4 regions of the Ensifer sp. Root954 genome follow, and region 4 is predicted to be linked to each of the others. Evidence: predicted binding sites of a transcription regulator. Region 4 holds the regulator's gene; each other region holds the start of a gene.

Region 1 (5,512 bases), on a different contig from region 4:
CGTTCGGGTCGAGGTGCAGCTTGCGAAGACGGATCGACTTCGGCGTCACTTCGACCAGCTCGTCGTCCTGGATCCAGGAGAGCGCGCGCTCGAGCGTCATGCGGATCGGCGGCGTCAGGCGAACGGCTTCGTCCTTGCCGGCGGCGCGCATGTTGGTGAGTTTCTTGCCCTTGAGCACGTTCACTTCGAGATCGTTGTCGCGGGTGTGGATGCCGATGATCATGCCGGCATAGACCTTCTCGCCGGCGTCGATGATCATCGGGCCGCGGTCTTCCAGGTTGAACATCGCGTAGGCAACCGATTCACCGGCGTCGTTCGAAAGCAGAACGCCGTTGACGCGACCACCGATCTCGCCCTTGTAGGGCTGGTAGGCGTGGAACAGGCGGTTCATGATCGCCGTGCCGCGGGTATCGGTCAAAAGTTCCGACTGGTAGCCGATGAGGCCGCGGGTCGGAGCGAAGAACACCAGACGGACGCGATTGCCGCCAGACGGACGCAGTTCGACCATCTCGGCCTTGCGCTCGGACATCTTCTGCACGACGACGCCCGAATGCTCTTCGTCGACGTCGATCACGACTTCTTCGATCGGCTCGAGCATCTGGCCGTTGTCATCCTTGTGCATGACAACGCGCGGACGCGAAACGGCAAGCTCGAAGCCTTCACGACGCATGGTTTCGATGAGAACCGCAAGCTGCAGTTCGCCGCGGCCCGATACGAAGAAGGAGTCCTTTTCCGAGGATTCTTCGATCTTCAGCGCAACGTTGCCTTCGGCTTCCTTGAACAGGCGGTCGCGGATGACGCGGCTCGTGACCTTGTCGCCTTCGGTGCCGGCAAGCGGGCTGTCGTTGACGATGAAGGACATGGTGACGGTCGGCGGGTCGATCGGCTGCGCGGTCAGCGCTTCGGCGACCGACGGATCGCAGAAGGTGTCGGCGACGGTGCCCTTGGTAAGGCCGGCGATCGCAACGATGTCGCCTGCCTGTGCTTCTTCGATCGGCTGACGCTCGATGCCGCGGAAGGCGAGGATCTTCGAGATACGGCCGGTTTCAAGCAGCTTGCCATCCTGGCCGAGAACCTTGACGGCCTGGTTCGGCTTGACGGTGCCCGAGTGAACGCGACCGGTGATGATGCGGCCGAGGAAGGGGTTGGCTTCGAGGATCGTGCCGATCATGCGGAACGGGCCTTCGGCAACCGTCGGCTCCGGCACGTGCTGCAGCACCAGGTCGAGCAGCGGCGCCATGCCCTGGTCCTTCGGACCTTCCGGGTTGACGTTCATCCAGCCATCGCGGCCCGAACCGTAGAGGATCGGGAAGTCGAGCTGCTCGTCAGAGGCGTCGAGGTTGGCGAAGAGGTCGAAGACTTCGTTGATGACTTCTTCGTGGCGGCCGTCCGGGCGGTCGATCTTGTTGATCGCGACGATCGGCTTCAGGCCGACCTTCAGCGCCTTGCCGACGACGAACTTCGTCTGCGGCATCGGGCCCTCGGAAGCGTCGACGAGAACGATAGCGCCGTCCACCATCGACAGGATGCGCTCGACTTCACCGCCGAAGTCGGCGTGGCCGGGGGTGTCGACGATGTTGATGCGCACGCCCTTCCATTCGACCGAAGTCGCCTTGGCGAGGATGGTGATGCCGCGTTCTTTTTCGATGTCGTTGGAGTCCATGACGCGTTCGGCAACGCGCTGGTTTTCGCGGAACGAGCCCGACTGCTTCAGGAGCTCGTCAACAAGGGTCGTTTTCCCATGGTCGACGTGCGCGATAATCGCGATGTTACGAATGCTCATTTTTCGTCTCGGAAGGTTCAGGGCAAGCCCCGATGGGCCACGCCGCTTTTTCAATGGTCGCGCTCATACAGGTTTTTTTGCGATTGCGAAAGGGGGGCGCGCGCATGAGCGTCGTGTTCAAATGCCGGTAGGCCATGGGTTTGCACTCGTCAGGGGTCTCACGAACGCCGTTTGCAAAGCTGTTGGCCGCGACCGAATTCCTCATGCAATTGCGGCCGGATCGAGCGTCACGCGCCAGAGTTCCTGGTCCTGCCGGTCCATCAGCCGCACCGTCATCTGCTGCGTCTGGCCGTTGATATCGACGATGCCGAAAAACTGCAGACCAGCCGATGGCGGCAGGTTCTGGTCGATGCCGCCGCCGGATGCCTTGATGAAGCGAACCTCCGGCCCGAAGGTCATGTCGAGCTCCTTCGGCCCATAGGTGCCGGAATGCAGTGGACCGGACACGAACTCCCAGAACGGCGTGAAATCCTTGAATGCGCCGCGCCCCGGATCGTAGTGATGCGCGGCGGTGTAGTGCACGTCCGCCGTCAGCCAGACGAGGTTGTCGATGCCGTTGTCGCGGACGAAGCGCAGGAGATCGGCAAATTCGCGTTCGCGCCCCGCGGGCGGACCGTTGTCGCCATTGGCGATCGCGTCCGAACCGCGCCGGTTGGTGTAATCGTCCCAGACGACGAGACCGATCGGCATGTCGCAGGCGATCACCTTCCAGGTGGCCCGCGAGGCAGCAAGTTCGCGCTTAAGCCAGTCGACCTGCCGCCAGCCGAACAGGGCGCCGCCGCCGTCTTCTCCCTGGTTGGCGCCGCGATAGGATCTGAGGTCAACGAAGAACACGTCGAGCAACGGACCATAGCCGATCTTGCGGAAGATGCGGCCGGGCTGCGTTGCCGGCATGCGGATCGGCGTCATCTCGTTGAACGCCCGCGCCGCCCGCTCCGCATAGACGGCAACATCCTTTTCCGGATAGCGCGCGTCGTCGCGCAGGTCGGTCGAGGCCGACCAGTTGTTCAGCACCTCGTGGTCGTCCCATTGATAGAAAGTGGGGCACACGGCGTTGAGTTGCCGCACATGCTCGTCGAGCAGATTGTATTTCCATTGCCCGCGATATTCTTCCAGCGTCCGCGCCACGTCGCGCTTCTCATGCGTCACCACGCGGTTCTTCCAGACACCGCCATCACGTAGCGCTATCTCGTCAGGGATCGGGTTATCGGCATAGATCGTGTCACCGGAATGAATGAAGAAGTCCGGCTCGTGCTGGCGCATGGTCGAATAGGTCTTCATGCCGACATCATCAATGCCCCAGCCCTGCCCGGCCGTGTCGCCGGACCAGACGAAGCGGATCGAGCGCTTGCGCAAGGGGGCGGTGCGAAACCGGCCGGTGACCGGCGCGGAGACGCGGTTGACGTCGTAGAGATCCGTGGCGGTGAAGCGGTAGAAGATATCCTGGTCCGGCAGCAGCCCGTCGAGCGAACATTTGATCGCGCAATCCGTCTGCGGCGTCGCCGTCAGATCGGAAAGGCGAAGGGGGTTGGAGAAGCTCTCGGTGGTCGAGTATTCGACCGACACCTTCGACGGGCGATCCACCCGTGTCCAGATCATGCCGGAGGACGTATCGACATCGCCCGATTGCACGCCGTGAATGAATTCCGGCCGGCCGTAGCCGCGTGCATAAAAGGGTGTCGCAAGACCGGATGAGGCCACGAAGCCCGCGGCACCGGCGGAAAGCAGGAAAGAACGCCTCGAAAGCGTCTTGAGGATATCGGCCAAACAGACCTCCGATTCGGCAGCGCCACCGCGCGTGCCGGACCTTTGGTCATCTGGGTGTCAGCGACGTAACAGGCGCATGAAACTATTTGAACGGTTTGGCGACAGTTCGGTGAAGGCCGGAGCTGGCCGCGGCGACAATGGGACGATGGCAAACGCTGCCAATGCTGTTATCAAAGGCGATCAGCGTTGGCCTTGGTGAATCCGGGCAACGAACCCGCCTCCTGCCCCCGTTCGGTGGCCACAGAAATCGACAGGTGATCATCGTGTCCCATGCCGCCAACGTCTCCGTCCGCGACCGCCTGGAACAGATCCTGAGCCGGCTCAACAATCGTCGGCACGAGCAAAAGGCTTTTGTCCGGCTCTACGAAGAGCGCGCGCGGAGCGAGGCAGACGCGGCCGACCGCCGCCGGCAGGCGGGGGACGGCCTTGGGCCGCTCGACGGCAAGATCGTTTCAATCAAGGACCTGTTGGATATCGCCGGCGAACCGACGCTTGCCGGCTCCATCATCCGCCGCGACGCGCCGCCGGCCCAAAAAGACGCGCTCGTTGTCCAGCGGCTGCGGGCTGCCGGTGCAGTCATTATCGGCAAGACGCATATGACCGAATTCGCGTTTACGGCCATCGGCCTCAATCCGCACTACCCGGTACCCGGCAACGCCACCGACGAAAGCCTGATCCCCGGCGGTTCATCCTCGGGCGCTGGCGTGTCGACAGCAGAAGGCACCTGTGACATTGCCATCGGTTCAGATACCGGTGGCTCGATCCGCATCCCCGCGGCGCTGAACGGCATCGTCGGCTTCAAGCCGACGGCGAACCGCATCCCGCTCGATGGCGCCTTTCCGCTCTCGCCGGTTCTGGATTCGCTCGGACCGCTCGCCCGGACCGTGGCCGATTGTGCAGCGACCGATGCTGTGATGGCCGGCGAGCAGCCAAGGCCGCTTGTCGCCCGTCCTGTCGCAGATCTTCGTATCGGCATCCCACGTGGCAGGCTGTTTGAAGACCTCTCCCCCGAAGTCGCCGACGCCTTTGCGGCAAGCCTCGACCGACTGGCCAAAGCGGGTGCCAAGATCGTCGACTGCACCATCGATGACTTGATCGAGAAGCTCGGCGAAGCGACGCGGATCGGCTCGGTTGCGGGCCTGGAGGCAAGCCGTATCCACGCCGGATGGCTGGGTGATGCGGCCGCCCCAGTCGACGAAAGGGTCAAGTTCTCGCTTCGCCGCCGCCTTTTGGTGCCCGACGCGGCGATCTCGGCCCTGCTGCAAACCCGGCATGCGCTCGCCGCCGCCATGGACGAGCGGCTCTCGCCCTACGATCTCATCGCACTGCCGACGACGCCGATTGCGGCCGTGTCCATCGCAAGCGTCGACATCGACGCGGCGGAATACGACCGCGTCGAGAGCCTGCTGCTGCGCAACTGCCAGGTCGCCAACCAGTTCGATCTCACCGCTATCACCCTGCCGATGCCGGGCCTTGTGCGGCCGGCCGGACTGATGCTGGTTGGGAGAAACGGAACCGATGCGACCGTACTGGCGTCAGCCCTTTCAGCCCAGGCGCTGCTTCAGGAAGCTTGAACGGCGCGCCCGATGGTCATCGAATGAAACACCAGCCTGCAAGCAGGCCGGTTCGGCAGTCGTCGTCGAAGGACATCAAGCGGGCATGGATCCCGTTGAAATCGGAACTCCGCAACGCCTTGTTCTCTACGGCCAATCGCTCGCGCCTTGATGCGCCAAACATGCCGAGCGATGTGCGCGCCGATTTTGCGACAGCGATATGCGATGAAGCAGACTTGATCTGCGACGCGCTTTAGCGTGAGCGCTTCGAGGCCCGAAGGATCAGCCAGACCGGTACGCCGATAATCAGCAGCGCTATGACCGTATGCCAGATAGAAAATGTCATGCTTGTGCGTCTCCCCTAGCGCAAGCGATACGTGGCCGCGAATTCTCCCGACATCCGCCGCAT
Region 2 (5,512 bases), 410 kb from region 4:
CCCGCGTCGATATCGTCTCGGTCAACTGCCCGTCGACGCCGGCGACCTACCACCTGCTCTCGGCACGGCGATTGGCGCTGATGCGACCGGACAGCTACATCGTCAACACCGCCCGCGGCGGCATCATCGACGAGACGGCGCTGATCAAGTCGCTGCGCGAAGGCAAGATCGCTGGCGCCGGCCTCGACGTCTTCGAGAACGAACCGGCCGTCAATCCGAAGCTGATCAAGCTTGCCGGTGAGGGCAAGGTCGTGCTTCTGCCGCATATGAGCTCGGCGACGCTTGAGGGCCGCATCGACATGGGCGAGAAGGTGGTGATCAACATCCGCACCTTCTTCGATGGCCACCGACCACCGGACCGCGTGCTTCCCGGCCGCGACTGAACGCGAAACGCCGTGCGGCCGTCCATCCGGTTCGCTCAAGCCCGGAAGCTAAAGTGTCTTGCGCATCTCGATCGCCGTCGGCCGGGTAAAACCGGGATGGCACATCGTGCCGCTCTGGACGAAACCCCAGGCGGCAAAGGCGCGGTGATTGTCGATGAGTTCGATGCGGGTGAGAAGCCTCAGCGCCGGCAGCTTCAGCGCACGCGCCGTCGCCTCCGCTTCGGCGAGCAGCAGCCGACCGATACCCTTTCCTTGCGTCTCAGGCGCGACGGCAAGCTTGCCGATATAGAGGCAATCGTCCTCCGGTTTGCAGAAGATGCAGCCGACGAGCCTTTCGCCGTCGCGGACGCCGAAGGCGATCTCGTCAACGATCTTCTGCCGGAGCAACTCGATGTTCAATGCATGCGCCGACGACGGCGGGTCGATCCGCCCGTCCATGTAGGAGAAGGCGCCAAGGATCAGCGCCAGCAGTTCCTCGTAGCGGTCGAATGCTTCGTCGATGTGAAAGATCTGCACCATGGTCGGCCTATGCTCTGCGGCGATAGCGGATGGTGTTGAACTGTGCCGTCAGCGCGTCATACATCAGCAGCCGTCCGACCAGCGGCTCGCCGAAGCCGGCGATCACCTTGATTGCCTCCATCGCCTGCAAGGTGCCGATGACGCCAGTCAGCGCGCCGACGATGCCGGCCTCCGCGCAGGAGGGCACGACACCGGCCGGCGGCGGCTCGGGAAAGAGATCGCGATAGGAGGGGTTCGGCCGTCCATCGGCGCCGGCGCTGTAGGGCATCAGCACCGTCAGCGATCCGTCGAAGCGGCCGACGGCGCCGGTCACCAGCGGAATGCCGACCGCTGCCGCCGTATCGGCGGCGAGATAGCGCGTATCGAAATTGTCCGAGCCGTCGATCACCAGGTCATATTGGCGGAAAAGCGCCTCGGCATTGTCGGGGTTGAGCCTGAGCCTGTGTTCGTCGACGCCGACGTGCGGGTTGAGGGCGGTGATCGCCTCGGCGGCCCGCTCGACCTTGGCGCGGTCGATGTCTTCCGTGCGGTGGATGATCTGCCGCTGCAGGTTGGAAAGCGCGACCGCATCGTCGTCGACGATGCCGATCCGGCCGATGCCGGCGGCGGCAAGATAGACGAGCACTGGAGCGCCGAGCCCGCCGGCCCCGATCACCAGAACACGGGCCGCCTTCAGCCTTTGTTGCCCGGCACCCCCGATCTCCGGCAGCACGATATGGCGGGCGTAGCGGGTGATCTCCGATTGGTCGAGCTTGTTCTCACCGGTCATGGCAAAATCCTCCTCGGTGACCTCTGCTTATCCCGTAACACTGCCGTGCGAAACCGTCAGAAAGCGGCCGCGTTCGCCCAGCGCCTCGAACATCGCTTGGTCCGTCCCGGTCATGAAGGCCTGGCCGCCAAGGCCGTCGACGAGATCGAACAGAGCGGCGCGCCGGTTGACGTCGAGATGGGCGGCGATCTCGTCGAGCAGCAGGATCGGCGCGTGGCCGGTCATGTCGCCGACGAGGCGCGCATGCGCCAGCACCAGGCCGACGAGCAGCGCCTTCTGCTCCCCGGTCGAGCAGCGTGCAGCCTCCATGTCCTTCTCGCGGTGACGCACGAGCAGGTCGCTCCGGTGCGGCCCGTCGAGCGTGCGCCCCGCCGCGGCGTCGCGCGGACGCCCATCACGCAGCATCGTCAGATATTGTTCTTCCAGATCAAAGGCCGGACGATGGCCCTCGTCGTCGAGAAAGCCCGACAATGCCAGGCGTGCCGAGGGAAAGACGTTTTCATCGACAGTGCGCTCGACCAGCGCCGTCAACAGACCGAGCATTTCCTGCCGCGCCAGCGCCATGGAGACGCCGAGACCAGCCATTTCCTTTTCGATCGCCGTCAGCCAGGAAGGGTCCGGGCGGAATTCACCGAGCAGCCGGTTGCGGCTGCGCATCGCCCGGTCGAATTCGCTGGCGCGACGGCCGTGCTCCGGATCGAGCGACAGTACAAGACGATCGAGGAAACGCCGCCGGTCGGCCGAAGGCCCGGTAAAGAGCCCATCCATCGATGGCGTCAGCCAGAGGACGCGCAGGTGATCGGTCAGTTCGTCGACGGTCGCTGCCGGTGTTCCATTCAGCCGCAGCCGCCGGGATTGCCCTTCCGTGACGCCGGCAGTCCCGGTGCCGATCTCGACGGTTCCCTCCATGCCCTCGACTTCCGCAAAGACCGAGAACCCGTCGCCGGCACCGACCCGGGTCACGTCCGCATAGGCTGCGCGCCTGAGGCCGCGGCCGGGCGAAAGGAAAGAGACCGCTTCCATGAGGTTGGTCTTGCCGGCGCCGTTCTCCCCCGTCAGCACCACATGGCGCTGATCGAGCTCAAGCGAGAGGGCCGCATAGTTGCGGAACTCCGTAAGCTTCAGGCGGTTGAGAAAGACCTTGTTTGGCATCGGCAGTCCGGATTCGACGTTGGGCGCAGCTAGGACGAAAGCGCCTGCCAAGGCAAGGCGAAATGGGACGCGTCGCCATATCGTGCAAGATAGGCCGATATCGACAGGGGAAAGGCGACAAACCCCTTTGATTCGGTGCTTTTCATAAAGGACCTAGTGAAATATGACAGCCGCATGACAATCCACAGATGGATATACGTGTGATGCTGGCCTGGTTCCGCAAACTTCTTCCCCGCGAGGATCGCTTCTTCGACCTCTTCGCAAAACATTCGCGCACCGTCGTCGGTGCTGCCGATGCGCTCGACAAGGTTCTCGCTGGCGGCGACGATCTGGAAAAACACTGCGACCGGATCGTCGCGCTCGAGGATGAGGCGGACCACATCACCGCCGAGGTGCTGCTGGCCGTGCGCCGGTCCTTTATCACGCCCTTCGACCGCGGCGACATCAAGGATCTGATCCAGTCGATGGATGATGCCATCGACATGATGCACAAGACCGTCAAGACGATCCGCCTTTACGAACAGAAGAGCTTCGATCCCGGCATGCGCGAAATGGGCACCACGGTCGTCAAGGCCGCGCACCTGATCGCCGAGGCCATTCCGCTGCTCGATAGGATCGGCGCCAATCACGACCGCCTGATCGCGATCGCCGAAGAGGTCACCCGCATCGAGGGCCGTTCCGACGAACTGCACGAACAGGGCCTCAAGGACCTGTTCCGCCGCCACGGCGCCAGCAATCCGATGGCCTACATCATCGGCAGCGAGATCTATGGCGAGCTCGAAAAGGTCGTCGACCGCTTCGAGGACGTCGCCAATGAAATCAGCGGCATCGTGATCGAGAACGTCTGATGGATGCGACGCTCGCCTTTCCGTTGCTCGTCGGGCTGATCGGCATCGCGCTGTTCTTCGACTTCCTGAACGGTCTGCACGACGCCGCCAACTCGATCGCGACGATCGTCTCGACACGGGTGCTCCGGCCGCAATATGCCGTCATGTGGGCGGCCTTCTTCAACTTCATCGCCTTCCTGTTCTTCGGCCTGCACGTGGCCGAGACGCTGGGCAAGGGCATCATCGATCCCGGCATCGTCACGCCGCTGGTGATTTTCTCGGCGCTGATCGGCGCGATCGTCTGGAACATCGTCACCTGGCTCTTCGGCATCCCGTCGAGTTCGTCGCACGCGCTGATCGGCGGCCTCGTCGGCGCCGGTCTTGCGAGCACCGGTTTCAGTTCGATCGTCTGGACCGGCCTTTTGAAGACCGTGGGCGCCATCTTCATGTCGCCGGCGATCGGCTTTTTCCTGGCGCTCATGCTGGTGCTGATCGTTTCGTGGATCTTCGTGCGCCAGACGCCCTTTGCCGTCGACCGCACCTTCCGCGTCATGCAGTTCGTCTCGGCCTCGCTCTATTCGCTCGGCCATGGCGGCAACGACGCGCAGAAGACCATGGGCATCATCGCGGTGCTGCTCTACTCGCAAGGCTATCTCGGCTCGGAGTTCTATGTGCCGTTCTGGGTGGTGATCACCTGCCAGGCGGCGATCGCGCTCGGCACGCTGTTCGGCGGTTGGCGCATCGTCCACACCATGGGCTCGAAGATTACCAGGCTCAATCCGATGCAGGGCTTCTGCGCCGAGACCGGCGGAGCGATCACGCTCTTTGCCGCCACCTGGCTCGGCATCCCGGTCTCGACGACGCACACCATCACCGGAGCGATCATCGGCGTTGGTGCTGCGCGTCGCGTTTCGGCCGTGCGCTGGGGGCTTGCCGGCAATATCGTCATTGCCTGGTTCATCACCATGCCCGCCGCAGCGGCGATTTCGGCGCTCGCCTACTTCACCATCGATCTGCTGTTCTGATCGATCAGGAAATCGTCTCCCGCCCTCATAAGCAGGCGGGAGGCGCCCGTCATTTCGAGACCCGAGGCGCAGGGCTGCTCTGCCCACCCTGGTGCAAGGTCAGGCTTTCGGCACGGTCGCCTTTGAGCGTGAAGCTGATCTGGGCATCGATGAGCTTCGTAAAGAAGCGGTGCTCGGCCTCCGGAAGGATTCCGAGCCGGTCCTGCCCGGTCGCCTGGGCAAACAGACTATCGCCATCCCGAAAGATCGTGAGTTCGAAGTCGGGCGCCAGCCTGTAGGTGCCGACATAGGCATCATAGCGCGCCGGGTCGATCACTATGGCAGTGCGCTTGACGATCGGCGGCGCAAGCGGCGCGTTGCGATTGAGCAGATGGCGGCCGATGTCGTCGACGCCGACGTCGGTCGACGCATTCGACAGGGCGACCACGCCGACACCCGTCGACGGACGGTAGCCGACGAAGGATCTATAGCCGCCGGTTCCCCCATTGTGCCAGATGAACTGCTCGTCGCCCTTGCCCGAGACGACCCAGCCGAGCGCCTGCTGGTCGCCATCGCCGTTGCCGAGCGGTTGTCGGATCGACAGCAGCGTGCTGAAGGCGGGAGCGAGCGGCGATGCCGTCTTTCCCATGGCCGCCTCAAGGAAAAGCAGGAGATCGTCCACGGTCGAGCGCAGGGCGCCTGCACCCTGCAGCGCGTCGAGATCCCAATCGCTCACCGGCTCCATGGCCGCATCGTGGCCCGTTGCCCGGCGTTCGGCCCAGTCGGGCTGCTGCGTGATCGCCGTGTCCTTCATGCCGAGGGGAACGGCAATACGGCTGACGACGAGGTCTTCATAGG
Region 3 (5,512 bases), on a different contig from region 4:
TGAAACGGGCGGCTTCGACGAGAATGGCCGAGCGCGCTCCATAGGGCGCAAGCAGCGCTTCGGCTTCGACGACCAGTTGCTCCAGCCGGTCTTCCGCCCAGGTCTGGCCGTTGAGCGCGACCAGCGTGCCCTTGCCACGGGCGGCGTCCTTGCCGGTTGCCTTGCCCATGGTCTCCGCATCCGCGGTAAGGTCGAGCAGGTCGTCGGCAAGCTGGAAGGCAAGGCCGATCTTTTCGCCGAAGGCGCGAAGCCGCGCGCGGTCCTCCTTCGCGGCGCCGGCGACGATGGCGCCAGCCTCGCAGGCAAATCGGATCAGGGCACCTGTCTTCATCGCCTGCAGCGTGACGATCCCGGCCTCGTCCGGTGGCGACTTTTCCGCGGCCAGGTCGAGCGCCTGTCCGCCGGCCATGCCGCCGTGGCCGGCGGCGCGTCCGAGCGCCAGGACCAGCTCCACCTTCTGCGCATCCGAAAGCGCTGTTTCGGGTGCTGCGATGATGTCGAAGGCAAAGGTCAGCAGGCTGTCGCCGGCAAGAATCGCCGTCGCCTCGTCGAAGGCCCTGTGCACGGTCGGCTGGCCGCGGCGCATGTCGTCGTCGTCCATCGCCGGCAGGTCGTCATGGACCAGCGAATAGCAATGCACGCATTCGAGTGCCGCGCCGACGCGCAAGGCCGCATCGCGATTGCCGCCGAGCAGATCGGCGCATTCGATCACCAGGAAGGGGCGCAGACGCTTGCCGCCGTTCAGCACGCCGTGGCGCATGGCCGCGAGCAGGTTTGCCGGCCGGGCGATTTCGTCGGCTTCCGTCGTCTGGCCGAGCAGACGTTCCAGCAGACCCTCGACGGTGCGGGCATTGGTGGCGAGGCGACGGGTAAAAGGCGATGTGTCCTGGCTCATGCGCGCTCTTTGACATGGGCGAAGAGGGCTTTCAACGGGGATTCGTGTCGCAGCCGCGCGCTTTCCCTGGGACAGCCTTCTCCGCGCCTTGCCTTTTGCCAGAAAGCCCGTTCAACTCTGCCTGCGCATGCACTAAGAGAAGCGGATGGACAGCGAGGTGAACAGTCAGGCCGCGAACGTCGTTCCGGAAGCGCGCGAGGAGGGCGAATTGCCTTCCAGTCGCTGGTCTTCGCTTCGCCGGACGTTGCGCACGCGTCGCCGCCAGATCCTCCTGGCTGTTCTGGGCTTTCTCGTCCTTCCTTACGCGCTGATCGTTCTCTACCTGGTGGAGTTCATCCATCCCGTCTCGACGCTCATGCTGCGCGATCTCGTGCTGCTGCGCGGCTACGATCGGCAATGGGTCGAGTTCGATGATATCGCCCCGGTTCTGGTGCAGTCGGTGATGATGTCGGAGGACGGGCAGTTTTGCGCGCATGACGGCGTCGACTGGGGCCAGATGCGGGGCGTGGTCGAGGATGCGCTCGAAGGGGAATCGACCCGCGGCGCGAGCACCATTCCGATGCAGACGGTCAAGAACCTCTATCTCTGGAACGGTCGCTCCTTCCTGCGCAAGGGCATGGAACTGCCGCTGGCGGTCGCCGCCGACTTCGTGTGGAGCAAGCGGCGGATGATGGAGATCTATCTGAACATCGCCGAATGGGGCGACGGGATCTATGGTATCGAGGCGGCCGCCCGCCATCATTTCGGGGTTTCGGCGTCGAAGCTCTCGCGCCGGCAGGCGGCGCTGCTTGCGGTGTCGCTGCCCAATCCGAAGGAGCGCAACGCCGGAAAACCAGGCCGCGGTCTCAAGCGTCTGGCGAACCTGATCGAGCGCCGCGCCAGCCGCTCCGGCGGTTACATCACCTGCCTTTATAATTAGGATCAGACCTTTTCATTGGATGGGCTCGTCGGGCGATGTCATGCTCGCGTTGTAGAGTTCTGCCATCTGGGCCTCTCTCCCTTCGAAAGGCCCGATTGCTCCATGACCTTGATTTCCCCCTCGCTTCTCGCCCTTGGCCGCAGCGCCAACGATGCCCCGCCGAGACATCTCGGAACGCGCTACAACACCGAAGGCCAGTTCCTTTCGGAACCGGGCAACACGGTTGTGTCTCACGTTGCCGCCGGATCGCCGTCCGAGGCCGCCGTGCTTGCGGTGCGCGACCGGGTGATGGCGATGCCCGAGGCGGGGCAGTTCGCCTTTACCCACCCGTCCAGCCTGCACATGACGATCTTCCAGGGCATCATCGAACACCGCCGGAAGCTCCCTTACTGGCCGGCCGACATGCCGCTCGATACGCCGATCGAGGTGATGACGGCGCACTATTGCGAACGGCTTGCGCATTTTGCGCCGCTGGAGCAGTTCCGCGCCCGCGTGACCGAGATCACGCCGACGGGCCTTGCGCTCGAAGGCGACGGTGCCGCCGACCGCGCCTGTCTCAAGGCCTGGCGCGACGCTTTCGCGGAAGCCTTCGGCTATCGCCATCCGGATCATGACGACTACCAATTCCACATCACCTATGCTTACCCCGTCGACTGGCTCGACGATGCGGCGCTGCCGCGCTGGCAGGCGATGCTGGACGAGCAGCTCGCTTTTCTGCGCGAGCAGGCGCCGGTGATCGCGCTCGATCCGCCGGCCTTCTGCTCGTTCGAGGACATGAACCATTTCGAGGAACTGATCGTTTTCTCGGAGAGACCAGCAATCAAGGAACAGAAATGACCGGACTTACACTCTATGTCGGCAACAAGAACTATTCGTCCTGGTCGATGCGGCCATGGATCGCGATGACGGCAGTCGGCATCGATTTCTCGGACGTGGTCATTCCGTTCGATTTCGCCGCCGGCAATCCGGAGATCCGGGCGATCTCGCCGACCGGAAAGGTGCCGCTGCTGCGCCACGGGGACCTGCTTATCTGGGAATCGCTGGCGATCATCGAATATGTCGCCGAACTCTTTCCCGACGCCGGGCTGTGGCCGGCCGACCCTCAGGCGCGCGCCCGGGCGCGCAGCTATTCGATGGAGATGCTGTCCGGTTTTCGCGCTCTGCGTGGTGCCTGCCCGATGAACATCCGTCGGCCAAAGCAGGCGCTGGACGTTGGCGCGGACGTCCGCGCGGACGTGGCACGTATCGAGCAGATCTGGACGGAGGCGCTTGCGCGTTCCGGTGGCCCGTTCCTCTTCGGGTCCTTCAGCGCGGCCGATGCGATGTACGCGCCTGTGGTTAACCGCTTCGACGTCTACGATCTCGTTGCGGATCGAGAAACGCTCGGCTACATGAACCGCGTGAAGGCACATCCGGCGTTCCTGAAATGGGAGGAGGCCGCCCGCGCAGAGCCGTGGGTCGTCGCCGAAGACGAGGTCTGAAAAGGTCGAGTCGAAAAATTGCCCGTGGGGACTGGTCAAACGGCAGTTGTCCATGTATAAGCGCGCCAAATTTCCGTGATTAACATCTGTTTTACACGGCCATTTCGGCTGCTGAACAGTGTTTGCCCGATAAGTGGAGAATGAAATGGCTGTACCTAAAAGAAAAACGAGCCCGTCCAAGCGTGGCATGCGCCGTTCGGCTGACGCTCTGAAGACCCCGACCTACGTCGAAGACAAGAACTCCGGCGAACTGCGTCGCCCGCACCACATCGACCTGAAGACCGGCATGTACCGTGGCCGTCAGGTTCTGACCCCGAAGGAAAGCGCATAAGCGTTTCCGTTCGCGGGTTAGGTTCAAAGGGCTGGCTCTGCCGGCCCTTTTGTTTTGCATCTGACATGATCTTGCTTGGACGCCGTGGTATCGCTGGCGCCTTGCGTGACGACGCCGCATATACATGGTCCACCATAAACGCGGTCAAGGAGTTCTGATGCTTGCTGCCATACCGCTGCTGATCCTACCTTTTGCAATCTACAATCTCGCGATGATCGGAATGTTCGGCGGCCTCGCCGGCCTGAACGCCGACATGGTGTCGCTCTCCATGCTATCAGGCGCGACCTGGACGATGCGCTTCGGCGACCTTCTGATCGTCGGCGCCCTGCTGCTGCTCTTCGTCGAATTGCTGAAAGCGACGCGCACGAGCAGCCGCGCACTGATGGATCATCTGCTCTCGATGATCCTGTTCATCGTCTTTTTGATCGAATTTCTGCTGCTCGCACCGGCGGCAACGCAGCTCTTCTTCATCCTGACGACCATCAGCTTCATCGATGTTATCGCCGGCTTTGCCGTGTCGATGCGCTCGGCCGGCCGGGACGTGTCGATCGGCCTCTAGGTCCAGATGGTTCGGGGCGACGCCGCCCCGATTTCCGCGATCTCTGTTCAGGTGAGGTGAAGGCAGGAACCGTATTCCTGCCTGGTGGTCCTGCTTAGCCGAGATTGTCGAGCTTGGTCTGGAGCGCGCGAAGCTGCTCCTTCAGCTCGTCGATATCCTTGGCTTCGGCCTTCTTTGTTTCCTTCACGGGCGGCGCGGTGATGAAGGGCGAAAACATCTGCATGGCCTGATGGAACATCTCGGTGTTGCGACGCACCTGCTCTTCGACAAGTTGCAGCGGAACCTGCAGGTTTTTGCCGAGCGGCGTGTCGCCGAAGGCCTTGTTGATCTGCTCGCGCATCTGCGACTGCTGCTCGGTGAAAGCCTGCATCGAGTGTTCGAGATAGCTCGGCACCACCATCTGCATCTGGTCGCCGTAGAACGAGATCAGCTGGCGCAGGAAGGAGATCGGCAGCAGCGTGTTGCCGGTCTTGGACTCCTGCTCGAAGATGATCTGCGTCAGCACGGAATGGGTGATGTCCTCGCCGGATTTTGCATCCTGAACGATGAAGTCCTCACCCTTCTTCACCATCACAGCCAGGTCGTCGAGCGTGACATAGGTGCTGGTCCCGGTGTTGTAGAGCCGCCGGTTTGCATATTTTTTGATAACGATCTGGCCTTCGTGCTTCGCCATCAGGGTCTCCTCTCCCCCATCATCCCGTCTTTATTGCGTTTTTCAGAGTATCCGCAAAAGCGCGCCGCTGACAATGTCTTTGTGCGTTGCGGCGACGCAAGTGCAAAATCTTGCGGTTGCGTTTTAGGTGACGCTTTTGTGGCACTGCATCAAGGCGTTTGACTTGCGTCGCGCGCTTTGCCAGTCTGCCTGCATTAGGCAAGAAGATCTGAGGAAACGTCCCATGAGCAATCCCTCCATCGTGATCGCCAGCGCCGGCCGCACCGCGGTCGGTTCCTTCAACGGTGCCTTTGGCAATACGCCGGCGCATGAACTTGGCGCTGCCGTCATCAAGGGCGTGCTCGAGCGCGCAGGCGTCGAGGCTGCCGAGGTCGACGAGGTGATCCTCGGCCAGGTGCTGCAGGCCGGCGAAGGCCAGAACCCGGCGCGCCAGGCGGCGATGAAGGCGGGCGTTCCTCAGGAAAAGACCGCCTGGGGCATGAACCAGCTTTGCGGCTCGGGCCTGCGCGCCGTCGCGCTCGGCATGCAGCAGATTGCAACCGGTGATGCTGAGATCATCGTCGCCGGCGGCATGGAGTCCATGTCGATGGCGCCGCATTGCTCGCATCTTCGCGGCGGCGTGAAGATGGGCGACTTCAAGATGATCGACACGAT
Region 4 (5,512 bases):
GGCGGCCCTCGGTCTCGGTGCGTCGAAGATGCAGACCATCTTCCACCACGTGCTGCCGCTGGCGATGCCGGGCATCCTGACCGGCACCATCATCGGTCTTGCCCACGCGCTTGGTGAAACCGCGCCGCTGCTCCTGATCGGCATGGTCGCCTTCGTCGTCGATTTTCCCGGTTCGCCGATGGAACCGTCGACGGCACTGCCGGTGCAGATCTACATGTGGGCCAATGAGGCGGAGCGCGCCTTCGTCGAGCGCACCTCCGGCGCAATCATCATTCTTCTCATCTTCCTGGTCGTCATGAACCTTGGAGCCATTCTGTTGCGACGTCGCTTTGAGCGCCGCTGGTAGTGAGGTAATTACTATGAACATCATGTCAGAAGCAGCAGTCGAGAAGGCTCTGGATCAGAAAATGAACACCGTGCCCTACAAGATGATCGGCAAGGATGTGTCGGTCTATTACGGCGAGAAGCGTGCGCTTTTCGACGTCAACCTCAACATCCGCGAGAACACGGTCACGGCGCTGATCGGTCCTTCGGGTTGCGGCAAGTCGACCTTCCTGCGCACGCTGAACCGCATGAACGACACGATCGAGAACTGCCGCGTCACCGGCAAGATCACGCTCGACGAGGACGACATCTACGACCCGACGATCGACGTCGTCGAGCTTCGCGCCCGCGTCGGCATGGTCTTCCAGAAGCCGAACCCGTTCCCGAAGTCGATCTACGACAACGTCGCCTACGGCCCGCGGATTCACGGCCTTGCCCGCACCAAGGCCGACTTTGACGAAGTGGTCGAGACCAGCCTGCAGAAGGCCGGTCTGTGGAACGAGGTAAAGGATCGTCTGCAGGAGCCCGGCACCGGCCTTTCCGGTGGTCAGCAGCAGCGCCTCTGCATCGCGCGTGCCGTCGCCGTCAGCCCGGAAGTCATCCTCATGGACGAGCCGTGCTCGGCTCTCGATCCGATCGCGACCGCCAAGGTCGAAGAGCTCATCCACGAGCTGCGCACGAACTTCACGATCGTCATCGTGACCCACTCGATGCAGCAGGCCGCCCGCGTTTCGCAGCGCACCGCCATGTTCCACCTCGGCAATCTCGTCGAGGAGAACGACACCGACAAGATGTTCACCAATCCGGATGACCAGCGCACCCAGGATTACATCATGGGCCGCTTCGGCTGAGGCCGCATAAGGCTGCAACAGTAACTGCAAAGCGCCCGTAAGGATCGACGATCATGTCCATGCATATCATGTCCGCCTATGACGAAGAACTGAAGTACCTGACGCGCCGCATCTCGGAGATGGGCGGCCTCGCCGAACAGATGGTCGCCGAGTCCGTTCGCGCGCTGGTCAACTCCGACCTGGCTCTCGCACAGAAGGTGATCTCGGACGACACCGTCCTCGACGACGCCGAGCGCCAGATCGGTGAGAAGGCGATCGTCACGATCGCCAAGCGTCAGCCGGTCGCCGCCGACCTGCGTGAGATCATGGGGTCGATCCGCATCGCCTCCGATCTGGAACGCGTCGGCGACCTCGGCAAGAACACCGCCAAGCGCGTGATCGCGGTCGCCGGCTCCGGCATTCCGCGCAAGCTCGCCCGTGGCCTCGAGCATCTGGCAGAGCTCGCTCTCGTCCAGCTCAAGGAAGTGCTCGACGTCTACGCCTCGCGCTCGCCGGAAAAGGCCAACAGCATCCGCGAGCGTGACGAGGAGATCGACGCGATCTACACCTCGCTGTTCCGCGAGCTCTTGACCTACATGATGGAAGATCCGCGCAACATCACGCCCTGCACGCATCTTCTGTTCTGCGCCAAGAACATCGAGCGCATCGGCGACCACGCGACCAATATCGCTGAGACGATCTATTACATGGCGACGGGTGCTCAGCCGGAAGGCGAGCGTCCGAAGGATGACACCACGTCGACGCTGGGCTCGGTCAACGACTGAGCGCCAAGCGCGCCGTAAGCATGCATGCCCTTTGAAATCTGATCCGGTCGCGGCTTCGGTCGCGGCCCCGAATTCCTGTATCTGAAGCATGTGGTTTTCGCCCCGCCTTTGAAAACGGCGGATGTGCTCCAGATTTAGAGTGTCTGAGCGCCGGCCGGGCCGATGAGCCCAAAGGCCGCCCGCGGTAAGGAGACGTTACCTGATGTTGCCAAAAATCGCCGTAGTCGAAGACGAAGAGGCGCTGAGCGTTCTGCTGCGTTACAATCTGGAAGCCGAGGGCTTCGACGTCGATACGATCCTGCGGGGCGACGAGGCGGAGATCCGGCTTCAGGAGCGGCTGCCCGACCTGCTTATCCTCGACTGGATGCTGCCCGGTGTTTCCGGCATTGAACTTTGCCGTCGGCTGCGCCAGCGTCCGGAGACCGAACGTCTGCCGATCATCATGCTGACGGCGCGCGGCGAGGAAAGCGAGCGCGTCCGGGGTCTGGCGACCGGTGCCGACGACTACGTGGTCAAGCCCTTCTCGACGCCGGAGCTGATGGCGCGTGTCAAGGCGATGCTGCGCCGGGCAAAGCCCGAGGTGCTCTCGACGCTGCTTCGCTGCGGCGACATCGAACTCGACCGCGAGACCCACCGCGTTCATCGCCGCAGCCGCGAAGTGCGCCTCGGCCCGACCGAGTTCCGTCTTCTGGAGTTCCTCATGTCCTCGCCGGGCCGCGTCTTCTCTCGCTCGCAGCTTCTGGATGGCGTCTGGGGTCATGACATCTATGTCGACGAGCGCACCGTCGACGTGCATGTCGGTCGTCTGCGCAAGGCTCTGAACTTCTCGAACATGCCCGACGTCATCCGCACCGTTCGCGGCGCCGGCTATTCGCTCGAAAGCTGAGCGGTCTGAAAGTCGCCAACAAAAAAAAGGGGCCGATCGGCCCCTTCCTTTATCAATGCGGTCCAGCTTCTTAGCGGGCCCTGCGGCGCTCCCCCGACGGCTGGTAGGCCAGCCGCGCATGGAAGGTGCAGTAAGGCGAGGCTTCCGGGGAATCGTTGCCGCAGAAGTGAAACTCTTCCTTCAGCGGGTCGCCGATCGGCCACTTGCAGGTGCGCTCGGTGAGCTGGGTCAGCTCGAGGCGGCGCGACATCGGCACGACAACGTCGGTGCGGGTGCTGAAATCCTGCTCGGCAACGAGATCGACTTCGATTTCTTCCTTCAGAACGACAGCGCCGGCCGCGCGTGCAACCGGGCGGGTCGAAACGCGCGAAGCGTAGTTCGGCGCGCGCGGTGCCGAAGTCGGGCGCTTCGGACGGGCCGCCGTCGTGGTGCTGCCACCGGCCTTGGCGCGACCTGGCAGGCTCAGGCGGTGAACCTTGCCGATGACAGCGTTACGGCTGACGCCGCCGAGCTGTGCCGCGATCTGGCTTGCGCTCAGGCCCTCGGACCAAAGCTTCTTCAGTTTCTCCACCCGCTCGTCAGTCCAGTTCATTTCTGCACTCTCCGTTCTCAGCGTTGGGGATGGCAGAATCCCTCACCGCACCCCGGCTAAACCCCGGGGTTGCAAACGCGATAACTCTTTTGGTGACTAGGTCCGCCGCATGCGTCTAGTAATTGAATGTTAACGTACTGACCGCTGGACTCTGTGGCAAGAGTCCCGGGAATCAGGCCGAATCGATTTCGTAGTTTTCCCCAACTTGCTCGGCCAGCGTTGCATTTTTGCAAGCCCTCCCGGACGATTTTTCTGCTGCCAGGAATCGACCCTTCATGTTGCGCTGCAAGGCTTGGTTTTGTTGACATTGCAGCGCGAAATGGGAATAGTGCCTGCGCCGCCGAAAGGCGGCATTTTTGATTTTTATCGGCCCGCGTGAGGCGCGGGATCGATGTCGATCTGGAGTGAAGGAGAGCCTCGCATGACTGCAACCACGCCGCTTTACGATACCTACATGCGCGCGCCGTTGCGTTTCGAGCGAGGAGAGGGCGCCTGGCTGATCGCTGAAGACGGCACGCGTTATCTCGATTTCGGTGCCGGCGTTGCCGTGAACTCGCTCGGCCACGCGCACCCGCACCTGGTCGAAGCGCTGAAGGCGCAGGCCGACAAGGTCTGGCACCTGTCCAACCTTTATGAAATTGCGGGCCAGGAAAGCCTCGGCCGCCGGCTGACGGCGGTGACCTTTGCCGACAAGGTCTTCTTCACCAATTCGGGCGCGGAAGCGCTGGAATGCGCCATCAAGACGGCACGGCGTTACCACTTCTCCAAGGGCCACCCGGAGAAGTTCCACGTCATCACCTTCGAAGGCGCCTTCCACGGCCGCACGATCGCGACGATCGCCGCCGGTGGTCAGCAGAAATACATCGAAGGTTTCGGGCCGAAGGCGCCGGGCTTCTACCAGGTTCCGTTCGGCGACATCGCCGCGGTCAAGAATGCGATCACCGAGGAAACCGCAGCGATCCTGATCGAGCCGATCCAGGGCGAGGGCGGCATCCGTCCGGCGACCAAGGAGTTCATGCAGGAACTGCGCGCGCTCTGCGACGAGTTCGGCCTGCTCTTGATCCTCGACGAGGTCCAGACCGGCGTCGGCCGTACCGGCAAGCTGTTTGCCTATGAATGGGCGGATATCCGTCCGGATATCATGGCGGTCGCCAAGGGTATCGGCGGTGGCTTCCCGTTCGGCGCCTGCCTCGCGACTGAGGAAGCCGCATCTGGTATGGTGGCGGGCACGCATGGCTCCACATATGGCGGCAACCCGCTGGCCATGGCCGTCGGCAACGCCGTGCTCGACGTCGTTCTGGCCGACGGATTCCTGACGCATGTGCGCGATGTCGCGCTGGTCTTCCGCCAGGGCCTTGCGTCGCTCAAGGACCGCTTCCCTGATGTCATCGAGGACATCCGCGGCGACGGTTTGATGCTGGGCATCAAGGTGAAGGGCCCTTCGGCCGATCTGCTGAAGGAAATCCGCGCCGAAAAGCTCCTGGCCGTGCCGGCGGGCGAAAATGTGCTGCGTCTGCTGCCGCCGCTGACCGTGACGGCGGAAGAGGCGCGCGAGGGGCTCGCACGTATCGAACGCGCCGCCGAGGCGGTTCGCAAGGCAAGCGGCAACGCCGCGGCCTGAAGGTAGCGACCCAGGGCCGACTAAGGCGTTAGAATGACCTTCGTGCGGGCACGTCGATAGCGTGCCGCACCAGGGACCGATTTTTCAGACAGGAACCGAGTACGATGGCAGGCACCAGACATTTTCTCGATCTTTCGGCCATGACGGCCGCCGACCTCCGGACGATCATCGACGATGCGCGCGTCCGAAAGGCGGCGACCAAGGCCGGAACTGCCGAGAAGCCGCTCGCCGGCAAGATGCTGGCGATGATCTTCGAAAAGCCCTCCACCCGCACCCGCGTTTCCTTCGATGTCGGCATGCGCCAGCTCGGCGGCGAAACCCTGTTTCTGTCGGGCACCGAAATGCAGCTCGGCCGCGCCGAGACGATCGGCGACACGGCCAAGGTGCTCTCGCGTTACGTCGACGCCATCATGATCCGCACCACCGACCATCGCCGCCTTCTGGAACTGGCCGAGCATGCGACGGTCCCGGTCA

What was found. Region 4 encodes PhoB, which activates phosphate uptake and scavenging genes when phosphate is short. Its sites were predicted from a motif close to TGTCATNNANCTGTCAT; they were not measured.
Region 1: ASE71_RS13465 (alkaline phosphatase D family protein) is a predicted target of PhoB. The motif match lies at 3,616-3,632, and genes of this name have one in related genera.
Region 2: ASE71_RS33600 (DUF47 domain-containing protein) is a predicted target of PhoB. The motif match lies at 2,987-3,003, and genes of this name have one in related genera.
Region 3: ASE71_RS12860 (DUF1868 domain-containing protein) is a predicted target of PhoB. The motif match lies at 1,851-1,867, and genes of this name have one in related genera.

Annotation. Positions count from the first base shown of each region.
Region 1 is NZ_LMJM01000022.1:299,590-305,101, reverse strand. Features, by position in the region: gene typA (translational GTPase TypA) at 1-1,783, opposite strand, end outside; gene ASE71_RS13465 (alkaline phosphatase D family protein) at 1,985-3,550, opposite strand; gene ASE71_RS13460 (amidase) at 3,814-5,124, shown strand.
Region 2 is NZ_LMJM01000052.1:620,512-626,023, reverse strand. Features, by position in the region: gene ASE71_RS33620 (2-hydroxyacid dehydrogenase) at 1-383, shown strand, start outside; gene ASE71_RS33615 (GNAT family N-acetyltransferase) at 432-902, opposite strand; gene ASE71_RS33610 (molybdopterin-synthase adenylyltransferase MoeB) at 910-1,671, opposite strand; gene recF (DNA replication/repair protein RecF) at 1,699-2,823, opposite strand; gene ASE71_RS33600 (DUF47 domain-containing protein) at 3,027-3,671, shown strand; gene ASE71_RS33595 (inorganic phosphate transporter) at 3,671-4,675, shown strand; gene ASE71_RS33590 (serine hydrolase) at 4,725-5,512, opposite strand, start outside.
Region 3 is NZ_LMJM01000022.1:180,900-186,411, forward strand. Features, by position in the region: gene ASE71_RS12850 (polyprenyl synthetase family protein) at 1-895, opposite strand, end outside; gene mtgA (monofunctional biosynthetic peptidoglycan transglycosylase) at 1,041-1,814, shown strand; gene ASE71_RS12860 (DUF1868 domain-containing protein) at 1,917-2,651, shown strand; gene ASE71_RS12865 (glutathione S-transferase family protein) at 2,648-3,295, shown strand; gene rpmF (50S ribosomal protein L32) at 3,441-3,626, shown strand; gene ASE71_RS12875 (hypothetical protein) at 3,784-4,185, shown strand; gene phaR (polyhydroxyalkanoate synthesis repressor PhaR) at 4,280-4,858, opposite strand; gene ASE71_RS12885 (acetyl-CoA C-acetyltransferase) at 5,082-5,512, shown strand, end outside.
Region 4 is NZ_LMJM01000052.1:212,915-218,426, reverse strand. Features, by position in the region: gene pstA (phosphate ABC transporter permease PstA) at 1-346, shown strand, start outside; gene pstB (phosphate ABC transporter ATP-binding protein PstB) at 360-1,175, shown strand; gene phoU (phosphate signaling complex protein PhoU) at 1,226-1,939, shown strand; gene phoB (phosphate regulon transcriptional regulator PhoB) at 2,142-2,825, shown strand; gene ASE71_RS31580 (GcrA family cell cycle regulator) at 2,896-3,417, opposite strand; gene ASE71_RS31575 (aspartate aminotransferase family protein) at 3,839-5,038, shown strand; gene argF (ornithine carbamoyltransferase) at 5,143-5,512, shown strand, end outside.